3 regions of the Rhizobium sp. WW22 genome follow, and region 1 is predicted to be linked to each of the others. Evidence: riboswitches for the same ligand, from Rfam matches in the RefSeq annotation. Region 1 holds a riboswitch; each other region holds the start of a gene.
The links. A riboswitch is a leader RNA that binds a small molecule or an ion and turns the genes downstream of it on or off. The one in region 1 is predicted to bind thiamine pyrophosphate.

Region 1 (4,360 bases):
TCGCTGCCGGCGATATATTCGCTTTCGGCCAGGCGACGATCGAGAACATCGAGCTGACGCTTCACCTCCATGGCAAAACGGTCGATCGCGTATTCGATCTTCGTCGGCGCATAGGCGTAGAAATGACCGAAACCGCCGCCGAGATAGGGCGCGCTGCCCATCTGCCAGAACAGCCAGGAGATGCATTCGGCCCGAGCCGGCTGCTCGGTCGGCAGGAAGGCGCCGAATTTTTCGGCGAGATACATCAAAATCGAGGCCGATTCGAAAACGCGAACCGGCTTCGGGCCACTGCGGTCGAGCAAAGCCGGGATCTTCGAATTCGGATTGATGTCAACGAAACCGCTGCCGAATTGATCGCCCTCACCGATCTTGATCAGCCAGGCATCATATTCCGCACCGCTGTGACCAAGCGCCAGCAGCTCTTCGAGCATAATCGTGACCTTCACGCCGTTGGGCGTTCCAAGCGAATAGAGCTGAAGGGGATGGCGTCCTACCGGCAGTTCCTTCTCGTGAGTCGGGCCGGCAATCGGGCGATTGATATTGGCGAACTGGCCGCCATTGGCCTTGTTCCAGGTCCAGATTTTCGGCGGGGTATATTCGGCAGGGCCGGTCATGGGCATCCTCCTTTTTCGGGAATCGAATTTGGGCGATCTTCGATGTAGCGCGCTACATAGATCGCACATAGAGGCCGCTCTTCATTTTTGCGAGAGGAGGATACCCAACTCTTTGAATGCGCCGAGGCTGCTTTGCACGCATGCCGCCTGCGCCGGGCTAGGATCCCTATACCGATCCGGGCCATTCTCAATCGCTTGGAAGTTCAACAAGACGAAAAAGCCTGCCGCGGGAGGAGGAGCGGCAGGCTTTTTACAAGAACCGAACAGCGGATGGGAGGAGGAGTTCCGCTATTCCTGCAGTCGTCCCTGGGAGGAGGATAAGGACGTCTGCCAAGCGAAGGGATGCGGGAGGAGATGCATCGCTTCGATGAGAAGAACATACCAGTCTTTTGCTCAGTTCATAGGCATTTCTTTGCAAGGCAGTTATGCGTCATGCGAAAAGCAAGGAGCTAGATTGATGCAATCTTCAGCAATCGCCGCGGAAATGAACGGTGATGCCCATAAAGCAAAAGCGCCTGCTCAAGGGAACAGGCGCCGGCATAATGCAGCTTTTATAAGGAGCCGTTTCGGCCGTTAGCGAGCGATCGCTGCGCGGGCAACATTGCGGATCTCGCCGCGATCGATACCCAGATCATGCAGTTCGCGCGTGGACATACGGCCCAGTTCGGCGACCGTCTGACGATACTTGCGCCAGTTGTTGAAAGAGCGTGCTACGTTCATGATGATCCCCTTTCCTTGGGCTTTCGAAGCTGAGCAGCCGTGCTTGGCGCTCCCGTCGCTTCGATAAGAACTATATAGTCGAACCCATTGGCTTTTTGCAGAGCTAAGGAATCACTGCACCTATGCGTCTAATGCATGCGTCGCCCGAAAAGCAGGCGATCTTCATTCGTCGGTCGCGCCTGCCTTTGCGATTCGCTGATGACAGCGCCGTCTTTGTCTGCGAAAAGAAGAGAGATGAGAGACAGGGGCGTCCGCTATCCGGCGGGCTGAGAAGCACCCTTCGAACCTGAACCAGATCATGCTGGCGGAGGAAGTCGCTCGGGACCTCGCGAAGCTGAACCACGTCGTCCCTACGCGTCTCGCCGCCTGAAAGGGGCGATATGCAAGACCAAACAACTGCAGGCAATCTGCTTCGCACCATGCGGGCGAACCCTCCCCTGGTACAATGCATCACCAATTTCGTCGCCATGAACATCGCGGCCAACATGATGCTTGCCGCCGGCGCATCGCCGGCAATGGTACATGCCGAAGAGGAAGCCGGAGAGTTTGCCGCTATCTCCGGCGCGCTGACGATCAATATCGGCACGCTTTCCGCGGGTTGGCTTAGGGGCATGCTGAAGGCCGCACAGTCGGCAAACAATGCCGGCAAGCCCTGGGTCCTCGATCCCGTCGCCCATTATGCGACCGCGTTTCGTCGCGATGCCATCACGCGCTTGCTGGAACTAAAGCCGACAATCATTCGCGGCAACGCATCCGAGATCATCGCGCTTGCCGGCGGGACGAGCCGCGGCCAAGGCGTCGATAGCCGCGATACCGTCGAGCAGGCGGAAGATTCCGCCCTTCAACTCGCGGAAAAGCACAGCTGCGTAGTGGCAGTCACAGGCGTTACGGATTTCGTGACGGATGGGCAGAAGGCGAAGCGCATTGCAGGCGGTTCGCCATTGATGCCGCAAGTAACCGCACTTGGATGCTCGCTAACCTGCCTCGTCGGTGCGTTTGCGGCGGTAGCTCCGGATGATCCGTTCCATGCGACCATAACGGCGCTTGCCGTCTTTGCCGTGGCCGGCGAACAGGCGGGGGCCGCTGCTGGGGGACCAGGCTCCTTCTCCTGGCGCTTCCTTGACGCACTCGCCGCTTTGAGCCCGGAGACACTGGATCGCGACGCAAGGATATCGGCAGCATGAAGACAGACTTCGATCTCTCGCTCTATCTCGTCCTCGATCCGCTGTTATGCCGTGATCTCGGCATGGTGGAGACAACGCGGGCGGCGGTGGCGGGCGGCGCCACCATGATCCAGCTTCGCGACAAGGAGGCTTCGACCCCCGCCATGATCGAAACCGGCCGTGCCCTCAAGCAAATCCTGCACGGAACGAATGTCCGACTGATCGTCAACGACAATGTCGAGGCTGCCATCGCCATCGGCGCCGATGGCCTTCACATCGGTCAGGAAGATATGAATGCCGCCGACGCCCGCCGCCTGATCGGCCCGGACATGATCCTCGGCCTCTCGGTGGAAACGGAGGCTCTCGCCTCCTCCATAGATGCCGGAATCATCGACTATGCCGGGATCGGTCCGGTCTTTGCCACACCCACCAAACCCGACCACAAGCAACCGATCGGCTTTGACGGGCTTGCCCGCATCGTCAGGCTTTGCCCGGTTCCTTCAGTGGCAATCGGCGGCCTGAAGGCTGTTCATACCGCCGATGTCCTTTCGTGCGGCGCAGATGGCCTCGCGGTCGTCTCAGCCATATGCGGACAACCGGACCCGCAAGCGGCGACAATCATCATCGCGAAAGCCATCAAGGAGGCTCGCCAATGATCCGCAACGTTCTATCTATCGCCGGCTCCGATCCCTCCGGCGGCGCTGGCATTCAGGCCGACCTGAAGGCTTTCTCCGCTCGCGGCGTTTATGGAATGGCGGCTCTGACTGCTTTGACGGCGCAGAACACGCAGGGCGTCTCCGGCGTCCATCCCGTGCCTCCACATTTCGTGGCAGATCAGATCAATGCGATCTTTGCCGACATCCGTGTGGATGCCGTGAAGATCGGTATGATCGCCAATGCCGCCATCGCCAGTGCCGTCGCGGACATTCTGTCGCGACATCGCGATGTACCCGTCGTCCTCGACCCGGTCATGATCGCCAAGGGTGGCGCAGCCCTGCTGGCCGCCGATGCCGTTGACGTGCTGACCACGCGGCTGCTGCCGCTTGCGACCGTCATTACCCCGAACCTACCCGAGGCGGCTGCGCTCTTGCATGACGCAGAGGCGAAAAGCCGCCAAGACATGGCGCGCCAGGCGCTTGCGCTGGCCGCGCTCGGGCCTTCAGCAGTCCTCGTCAAGGGTGGTCATCTCGAGGGTGACGAAAGCCCGGATGTGCTCGCAAGCGGCGATCATGTGGCCTGGTTCGAAGCTCAGCGGTTGCCGACCAAGAATACGCATGGAACGGGCTGCACGCTCTCAAGCGCTATCGCGGCAGAGATCGCCAAGGGCCTGCCGCTCCCCGAAGCTATCGCCGTCGGCAAGGCCTATCTCGCCGCCGCGGTTGCTGCCGCAGGCCAGCTTTCCGTCGGAAGCGGCCATGGGCCTGTGCAGCATTTCTATGCACTGTGGGCCACAAATAAGGAGTAGCGAGCCTGTTACTCAAGGATCAGGTCGCCGTTTCTGGTGCCGGCCGCGGCCTCGATCGGGCATAAGACAAAAAGCGCCGTCCTGATGGGCGGCGGCGCCTCTTCATTGGCGATCGAATGGTACGGGCGGCTCAGGCCCAGCCCATGGTCAACACGCCAAAAAGGATGACGGCGCCGAGACCGATACGGTAGATGACGAAAGGCCAGGTCGAAAAGCGTTCGAGAAAGCGCATCAGCCCCCAGATGGTGATGAAGGACGATATGCTGCCGACAATCAGGCCAACGAGCAGCACCGACCAGGCTTCCATCGGAATATGCGCCTTGTGAAGCTCATAAAGCTCCTTCAAGCCGGCAAGAGCGATGGCCGGTAAGCCGAGCAGGAAGGAGAACCGTGCCGCC
Region 2 (4,360 bases), on a different replicon from region 1:
AATGCGCAATCGAAGCGGAAGTCATGCGTGCCGAGGCGCAGTTCGACCCGTTCCATGCTGATGCCTTCTGCCTTCATGATGCTGCTGTCAGTCATTTCGTCTGCTTTCGTCATCCGGGACGCCTTGGCCCGCGGTTCCGGCTATGGTCAGGAGAAGGCATACCAGGCCGAGTATCAAGGCATATCCGTCGGCGTCGTTGGTGCGGTAGCTACCGAGCTTGCTGTAGACCAGCCAGGGCAGGGTCATCAGGCTGTCGGAGCCGAAGAGTGCGACGGCGCCGAGATCGCCGAGTGACAGGGCCATGGCGAAGGAGAGCGCCGTGAAGAGCGGTTTGCGCAGACCCGGCCAATCGACCACGCGCAGGCGCGCAATGCCGTCAAGGCCGAGGCTTGCCACCAGCCGCCCGGTGCGGCTGACATGGACCGTATAGGCCGGCTCGATGACGCGAATGACGAAGGGCAGCGCCATCAGCGCATTGATGACAATGATGAGGACGGCCGCAAAGCGGCTAGGATCGCCCAATGGCCTGAGCGCCAGGAACCAGCCGGTTGCCAGCACGATCGGTGGCACCAGCAGGATGAGGGAGGCGCTTGCGCCTAATGCGATCGCCAGGCCGTACAGGCCGAGGGACTTTCGGCGATCCGCCGATATCACCGAGCGGGCGCGAATGATCGCGAAGGATGTCAGCACGGCCAGAAGGCCCGCAGCAAGCGCGATTGCAAGACTTGTGACTGCCGCCTGCAGGAAGATCGGCTGGGAGACGAGCTTGAAAAGATTGGCCTTGAGGCCGGTCACGACGACCGCAGCAAGCGGCATGCCGAGAAAGAGCGTCGCGGCCGCCAGCAGCGCAGTATCGACGTACCGCGCAGCCATCCCCTGTCCATCGATGCGGCGCAGCGCCCGGCCGGCCGTCAATCCGTGATCGTCGGGAGCTCGAAACAGCGTCATGACGCCGAGCACAAGCAGGGTGACGACGATCTGCAGCAGCGACAGCATCACGGCGCGGCCGGGATCGAAATCGAAGCGGAGCGCCTGGTAGATCGCCACTTCCAGCGTCGTCGCGGCCGGACCGCCGCCGAGGATCAGGACCAGCGTGAAGCTGGTGGCGCAGAGCATGAAGATCAGGCCGGCGATGCCGGGAACGAGGCCGCGCAGGATAGGCCATTCGATGAAGCGGAAGACCGAGATGGGCTGCATGCCCAGCCCGCCGGCCACGAGCCAATATTCCCCTGGCACACGCTCCAGTCCGACCAGCATCAGTCGGCAGGCGAGCGGCATGTTGAAGAAGACATGCGCAAGCAGGATACCGGCCAGGCCATAGATGCTGACGGGCTGCGACAGGCCGAGTGCTGATAGCGCCTGATTGATGAGCCCCTGCCGGCCCCATATGCCGAGCAGGCCGAGCGCGCCGATCAGCACCGGCAGGCCCATCGGCACGGCCATCAGTCGGATCAGCCACAGCCGGCCGGGAAAGCGCGGCTGGCGCGCCAATGCGCGGGCGACCGGAATGGCGAGCACAATGGAGAGCAGTGTCGAAAGCACCGCCTGCAGCAGTGTGAAGCGCAGGATGCGCAGTAGATATGGGTCTGTGAGCGAGGTGTCGCTGCCGGATTCGATGCCGGCGGAGAGAAGAACAAGAACGGCGATCCCGACGAAGAGCGCAATGCTGCCGAGGCTGAACGCCCCGCCGGAAATAGCGCGTCTTCGCTCGGGTGCCGTGAGTATGATCAAGGCATCAGTTGCCGCTGGTGGCGGTCAGCCATTCGTCGATCCAGGCTTTACGGTTCTTGTCGACGTCCGCAGGGCTCATCAGGAAGGTCTTCGACGGCACCACGAGCTTGCTGAAGGCATCCGGCAGCGGCTCAGAAGTGGCGGAAACCGGCATCATCCAGTTGCTTGTCGGAATGATGTCTTGGAAGCCGGTGGAGATCATGAATTTCAGGAAATCGCGGGCAAGTTCCTTGTTCGGCGAGGACTTGATGAGGCCGGCGACCTCGATCTGAATGTAATGCCCTTCCGAGAAGGCGGCGGCCTGATAGCGATCGGTCTTGTCTTCGATCATGTGATAGGCCGGTGACGTCGTGTAGGAGAGCACCATCGGCGCTTCGCCCTTGGTGAACAGGTCATAGGCTTCCGACCAGCCGGGGGTGACCGTCAGGATGCGGCCTTTGAGCTTCGCCCAGGCATCGGCGGATTTGTCGCCATAGATCGACTTGACCCAGAGCAGCAGGCCGAGACCCGGCGTCGAGGTGCGCGGATCCTCGATGACGATCTTCTGCGCGGGATCGCCTTCGACGAGATCCTTCATGCTCTTGGGCGGGTTCTTGACGGTCTGGCTGTCATAGATCACGGCGAAATGGCCGTAGTCGTAGGGCACGAAGACGTCGTCCTTGAAACCGCCGGGAACCTTGAGGGCCGAGGTGTCGACGCCGCTTGCGTCGAAGAGGCCGGTATCCTTGGCTTCGTCGATAAGATTGGTGTCGAGACCGAGAACGACATCGGCCTTGGTACCCGTTCCTTCCAGTTTGAGGCGGGAGAGAAGTGCAACGCCATCGGTGACGGCAACGTAGTTGACCGTGCAGCCGCAGGTCTTTTCGAAAGCTGCCTTGACCTTGGCACCAGGACCCCAGTCGGCGGTGAAGCTTTCATAGGTGTAGATGGTCAGGGTCTTGTCGGCTGCTTCAGCCGTCTGAGAAGCAAAAAACGTTGCGCCGGCGGCAAGGGCCAGGCCGGTGAAGAATGACAATAGCGATCGGTTTTGCACGACAGCGCCTCCACTTTGGTTTCGTCTTGAAGGGGAAAGGGCGCTATGATTTCGTCACGCGTCTAATCCCTCCGCCGGTGTTAGCCGGATCAGGTTCCGCGGGTTGGCCGGTGAAAGCCTCTCAGCCAAATGTCCTGAAGGACATAAGGCACCCCGTTAGAGCGTCGGCAGATTTAGCCTTGTGACGGAGGGATGACAAGGGAAATGATTCCCTTGCCGATTGCAGCAGGAAGGATTTACTCGGCAGCTTCCGCGACCGCCGGGCTTTCGAATTTCTTCGCGGCACCCGGGAGCTGCACATTCTTCAGTGTCAGCGAGGTCAAGAGACCAAACATGCAGATGCCGGCTGCCGTTATGAACAACGGGCTGAAGGCGCTCGCATAGGCGTTGGCGACGGCCTCGCGGGTAATCTCGGGCAAGGCGGCCATCATCTTGGGCGTCAGCTCCTCGATGTTCGGTACGCCGGATATGGAGACGCCGACATTGCCGAGTTTGGCGGCGATGATGGCGCCGTAAATGGAGATGGCAATGGAGGCGCCGCCCATGCGCGACAGCGTGACGGCACCGGTCGCGGCGCCAACGTCGCGGGCAGCCGCTGCATTCTGTACGCCGATAACGGGCACCTGCTGGGCAAGGCCGATGCCGATGCCGTGCAGCAGCATCAGGCCGCCAATGAGGACGATGGGCGTACCGGCATGGACGAAGGCGAGCGAGGCGAATGCGATGGTGCTGCAGCTGGCGCTGGCGACGGCAAACGGCTTGTAACGGCCTTTGGCCGCGATCAGCCGGCCGGCGGAGAGCGAGCCGCAGACGATGCCGCCGGTCAGGAGAATGAACAGCAGCCCGGCCATGGAGGGAGAAAGGCCTGTCGTCGTCTGCAGGAAGAGCGCGAAGTAATTGACCATGCCGATGGCGACGGCGCCGCTGGTGATCGAGAGGATCAGCAGAAGGCCGAATGTCGGATTGCGGAACAGCGTCATTGGCACAATCGGCTCGGGCGCGCGGCGCTCTATGAAGACCCAGGCGATGGCGCAGATCACCCCGAAGGCAATAATACCAAGGCATTGCGGCGATAGCAGCGACCCGAAGAGTTCGCTTCCGTCGGCAGCAAGCACAATGCTTGTCGTCGTCAGGGCAAGGACGATGGCGCCGGCATAATCGATCTTCGGACGGCGGGCAGGCTTGCGGTAGGGCAGCATGAAGGCCAGGCCGGCAAGCACGATGAAGCCGATCGGCACGTTGACGAGGAAGATCGAACGCCAGCCGAAAAGATCGCTCATCGTGCCGCCGAGAACGGGGCCGATGGCGCCCGACGCCATCAGCACGAGGCTCGAATAGCTCTGGTAGCGCGCACGCTCGCGCGGCTCGAAAAGATCGGCGTTGACGGCGAAGATCGAGACCATGATGCCGCCCCCGCCGAAGCCTTGAAGGACGCGGGCGGCGATCAGTGTATCCATCGAGACGGCTAGACCGCAGACGGCAGAGCCGACCGTGAAGATCGCGATCGCCGTCATCATCACATATTTGCGGCCGAAGAGATCACCGAGCTTGCCGTAGACGGGCATGACGGCGGAAAGTGAGAGAAGATAGGCCGAT
Region 3 (4,360 bases), 280 kb from region 1:
ACCCCAGCCGCACTTCGATGCATCGTTAACCGGGCAAGCCGAACGATCGAGGTTGGTGCCGGCATACTTGTTCAGCTTGTCGCCGTCGGTGTTCCAGCCGCCCATCAAGAAGGCCGAGAAGGTACCGAAGTCAGCATCGACACGAGCCTTGATGGCGCCTTCTTCGACGATCGAGTCGTAACCGCCAACGACCTTGAAGCCCCATGCGCCGGACTTGAAGCCAGCACCGGCAACGACGTCAGGAGCGTAGTGGTTGCCCTTGTCGTCAGACCACCAGCTGGAGCCATAGGAAGCGCCAGAACCGCTGGAGTTCGAGTCTTCAACCGAGATCACAGCCGTGAAGCCGTTGCCGGCGTCGTAGTTGTAGGTCAACTGGTTGAGTTCGTACGGACCGTCATAGATCACGTCGTCGTTGATGACGTCGCCGGCATAACCGATGTAGGAGTTGTACTGGGAGTCAGCCTTACCAACGAGGAAACCGCCGAGGCTGATGTTTGCGAACAGCAGCTTCGTGGAGGTGGAGTTGCCGTCATTCCAGTCCCAACGGATGACCGTGTTGGTCTTCAGCGGGCCGTATTCGGTGTCGGTTGCCGTGTCGACGCTCAGCTCCGCACGGGTGTGCCACAGCGTACCGTTATGGCTGTTCGGGTTGTAGGCATCGTACCACTCGCCTTCGGTACGGACGCGGCCGCCGATCTTGAGGCAGGTTTCGGTGCCTGGAATGAAGAAGTAGCCAGCGCCGTATGCGTCGCAGATGCGAACGTATTCCAGCGGCTCGGGCTCAGCAGCGACGATCGCGTCAGCCGCATGGGCGCCAGAAACTGCTGCTAGCGCAGCAGCGGAGCCGAGAAGAAGGCTCTTGATGTTCATTTTAAACTCCTGGTTGCAATATGCATTCCAATTTACCGCGAGTACAAAGCTGGAACACCACCCTGAGGATTACGTCGGTTTAAACGCAACCGGGCAGTCCGGCAGATACGCACCTGATGTCGGCTTGAGTCCCCTCTAACCTCCATAATTCACCCCGCGGCAAAGGTTTTGAAATGCCTCTACCGATCCGGCCGATTGCTCGTCCGTAAGACAGTTATGTCCTATATTTGGTTTACAAACAGCCCGTATGTTTGTCAATTCTGTGAAACCCGCCCCGGCATTAGACTTGATTGCTGTTGCTTAAATGCAACTGGCGGCGGGCTGAGCCTTTTACTGCCGGAATAGTCGGCCGTCGCCAAGGTTCAAGAATTCGCACCAAATCGAGACAGCCTTCCCCAATCAGGCTCGAGATCCGGAATTTTCATCGGTACCATTTATGCGGGAACGGACTTAGATCAAGAGCAGCGTCATCGAAGATGATGATCGCGCCTATAGGAGGCTCGCCCCTATAGAATCCAAGCCGCCCCCGCGCCACACTGGTCAATCGATTGAGAAAACGCGACCGTCGTTGCGGGGTTGACAGAGAACAAGGGTAAGGCATAGCCTTTCCGTATTCACCAGGGGGGTCCCGGCAAGGGGCTGAGATACTGCTGGACAATGAGGCTTTGCCTCCTGTTGCGCAGTGACCCGTTGAACCTGATCCAGTTCATACTGGCGTAGGGACGGTGCAAGCGCTCGAAGGCTTCGGATTCCCGCCTGGATTCCATGCCGGCGTCTTTTCATCATTCCGGCTGATTGACTGGGTCTCCAACTGCAACTTGGAGCCTCAAACCATGAATATTGCCGCAAAGAACCTCACTCCGACCGTCACCACCGGCCCGCTGCCGGCATCCGCGAAAATCTATGTTCCCGGAGAGATCCACCCGGACATCCGCGTGCCGATGCGCGAAATCAGCGTCCATCCGACCTCGGGCGAGCCGCCTGTCATTGTTTATGATTCTTCCGGCCCCTACACAATCGAGGGCGCCGATATCCGCATCGAGGAGGGTCTATCTCAGCTACGCCGCGACTGGGTTCTCGCTCGCGGCGATGTCGAGACTTATGAAGGCCGGCATGTGCGCCCTGAAGACAATGGTTTCGTCACCGGCGAGCGGCTGACACCGGAATTTCCGGCCAAGCGCCAGCCCCTGCGGGCGAAAGACGGCAAGGCGGTCACCCAACTCGCCTATGCGCGCGCCGGCATCATCACGCCGGAAATGGAATTCATCGCCATTCGCGAAAATCTCGGCCGCAAGGCCAAGGCAGAAGCCCTGATTCGCGATGGCGAAAGCTTCGGCGCCCATATTCCGGATCATGTCACCCCGGAATTCGTCCGCCAGGAAGTTGCGAGCGGCCGGGCGATCATTCCGGCCAACATCAATCACTCCGAAAGCGAGCCGATGATCATCGGCCGGAACTTCCTGGTGAAGATCAACGCCAATATCGGCAATTCCGCAGTCACCTCCTCAATGGCGGAGGAGGTCGAGAAGATGGTCTGGGCTGCCCGCTGGGGTGCCGATACCGTCATGGACCTTTCGACCGGCCGCAACATCCACAACATCCGCGAATGGATCATCCGCAATTCGCCGCTGCCGATCGGCACCGTACCGCTCTATCAGGCACTGGAAAAGGTCGGCGGCATTGCCGAGGAACTGACCTGGGAAATCTATCGCGACACGCTGATCGAGCAGGCGGAACAGGGCGTCGACTATTTCACCATCCATGCCGGTGTGCGGCTGCATTACATCCCGCTCACCGTCAATCGCGTCACCGGCATCGTCTCGCGCGGCGGTTCGATCATGGCCAAGTGGTGTCTGCATCACCATCGCGAGAGCTTCCTTTACGAGCATTTCGAGGAAATCTGCGATATCTGCCGTGCCTATGACGTCTCCTTCTCGCTCGGCGACGGCCTGCGCCCCGGCTCGATAGCTGATGCCAACGACGCCGCACAATTCGCCGAACTGGAAACACTCGGCGAGCTGACGAAGATCGCCTGGGCCAAGGATTGCCAGGTGATGATCGAAGGCCCCGGCCATGTGCCGATGCACAAGATCAAGGAAAACATGGACAAGCAGCTTTCCGTCTGCGGCGAGGCGCCCTTTTACACGCTCGGGCCGCTAACGACGGATATCGCGCCCGGCTATGACCACATCACATCGGGCATCGGCGCTGCCATGATCGGCTGGTTCGGGACGGCGATGCTCTGCTACGTCACGCCGAAGGAGCACCTTGGTCTGCCCGATCGCAACGACGTCAAGACAGGCGTCATCACCTACAAGATCGCAGCGCATGCGGCGGATCTCGCCAAAGGTCATCCGGCCGCGCAGGTTCGTGACGATGCTCTGTCGCGCGCCCGGTTCGAATTCCGTTGGGAGGATCAGTTCAACCTTTCGCTCGATCCGGACACGGCTCGCAGCTTCCACGACGAAACCCTGCCGAAAGAAGCTCATAAGGTGGCCCATTTCTGCTCGATGTGCGGTCCGAAATTCTGCTCGATGCGGATTTCGCACGACATCCGCGCCGAAGCGCAGAAGGAAGGGCTGGAAGCCATGGCGGCCAAGTATCGAGAGGGCGGAGACCTCTATATGCCGGTCGAAACCCCTGCACAGCCGGCTGAATGACATGCGTATTCTCGTTAAAGGGGCCGGCGTTGCCGGCCTCACGGTCGCCCACGAGCTGGTCCGGCGCGGAGCCGAGGTCACGATCTCAGATCGAAGCCGGAATTTTCATCATGCCGCCTCCTGGCTTGCCGGCGGCATGCTGGCGCCATGGTGCGAGTGCGAAAGTGCCGATGAGGCTGTACTGACGCTCGGCCGTGATTCTGCCGATCGATGGGACGCGATTCTGCCGGGCAAGATCGTCCGCAATGGAACGCTCGTCGTCGCGCCGAACCGCGATCAAAACGAGCTGAAGCGATTCGCCGGCCGCACGACGGACTATCGCTGGGTGGACGAAGACGAAATCGCCGCCCTTGAGCCTTCGCTTGCCGGCCGGTTCCACCAGGGCCTGTTCTTTCCGCAGGAAGCACATCTCGATCCCCGCGAGGTCCTGCAATCGTTGAAGGACGATCTATCTGCAAAAGGCGTCACCTTTATCGACGGGCTCGTGGATGACGATAGCTTCTCTGAAATCATCGATTGCACGGGAGCTGCCCGCATCGGCCGCATCCGCGATTTGCGCGGCGTACGCGGCGAAATGCTCTATCTGCAGAGCGATGAGATCGTGCTTTCGCGCCCCGTCCGCCTGCTGCATCCACGTTTTCCCGTCTATATCGTGCCGCGCGGCGAAGGCCTGTTCATGGTCGGTGCGACGATGATCGAGACCGACTTCAAAGGGCCGATCACCGCCCGTTCGCTGATGGAACTCTTGAACGCAGCCTATGCGCTGCATCCGGCCTTTGCCGAAGCTGCGGTGGTCGAAACCGGCGCCGGCATCCGCCCTGCCTTTACAG

Region 2: it holds a riboswitch for thiamine pyrophosphate, as region 1 does, so the genes downstream of both, thiB (thiamine ABC transporter substrate binding subunit) here and thiM (hydroxyethylthiazole kinase) in region 1, are expected to answer to the same signal.
Region 3: it holds a riboswitch for thiamine pyrophosphate, as region 1 does, so the genes downstream of both, thiC (phosphomethylpyrimidine synthase ThiC) here and thiM (hydroxyethylthiazole kinase) in region 1, are expected to answer to the same signal.

Annotation. Positions count from the first base shown of each region.
Region 1 covers NZ_CP178199.1:1,141,695-1,146,054, forward strand. Annotated here, with positions in the region: gene yghU (glutathione-dependent disulfide-bond oxidoreductase) at 1-614, opposite strand, end outside; gene ACK83U_RS24225 (DUF1127 domain-containing protein) at 1,188-1,334, opposite strand; TPP riboswitch at 1,568-1,664, shown strand; gene thiM (hydroxyethylthiazole kinase) at 1,715-2,518, shown strand; gene thiE (thiamine phosphate synthase) at 2,515-3,153, shown strand; gene thiD (bifunctional hydroxymethylpyrimidine kinase/phosphomethylpyrimidine kinase) at 3,150-3,962, shown strand; partial or broken gene ACK83U_RS24245 (undecaprenyl-diphosphate phosphatase) at 4,093-4,360, opposite strand, start outside.
Region 2 covers NZ_CP178198.1:3,217,514-3,221,873, reverse strand. Annotated here, with positions in the region: gene ACK83U_RS15760 (ATP-binding cassette domain-containing protein) at 1-95, opposite strand, end outside; gene thiP (thiamine/thiamine pyrophosphate ABC transporter permease ThiP) at 88-1,728, opposite strand; gene thiB (thiamine ABC transporter substrate binding subunit) at 1,736-2,728, opposite strand; TPP riboswitch at 2,814-2,930, opposite strand; gene ACK83U_RS15745 (MDR family MFS transporter) at 3,001-4,360, opposite strand, start outside.
Region 3 covers NZ_CP178199.1:1,425,560-1,429,919, forward strand. Annotated here, with positions in the region: gene ACK83U_RS25565 (porin) at 1-870, opposite strand, end outside; TPP riboswitch at 1,480-1,611, shown strand; gene thiC (phosphomethylpyrimidine synthase ThiC) at 1,704-3,530, shown strand; gene thiO (glycine oxidase ThiO) at 3,532-4,360, shown strand, end outside.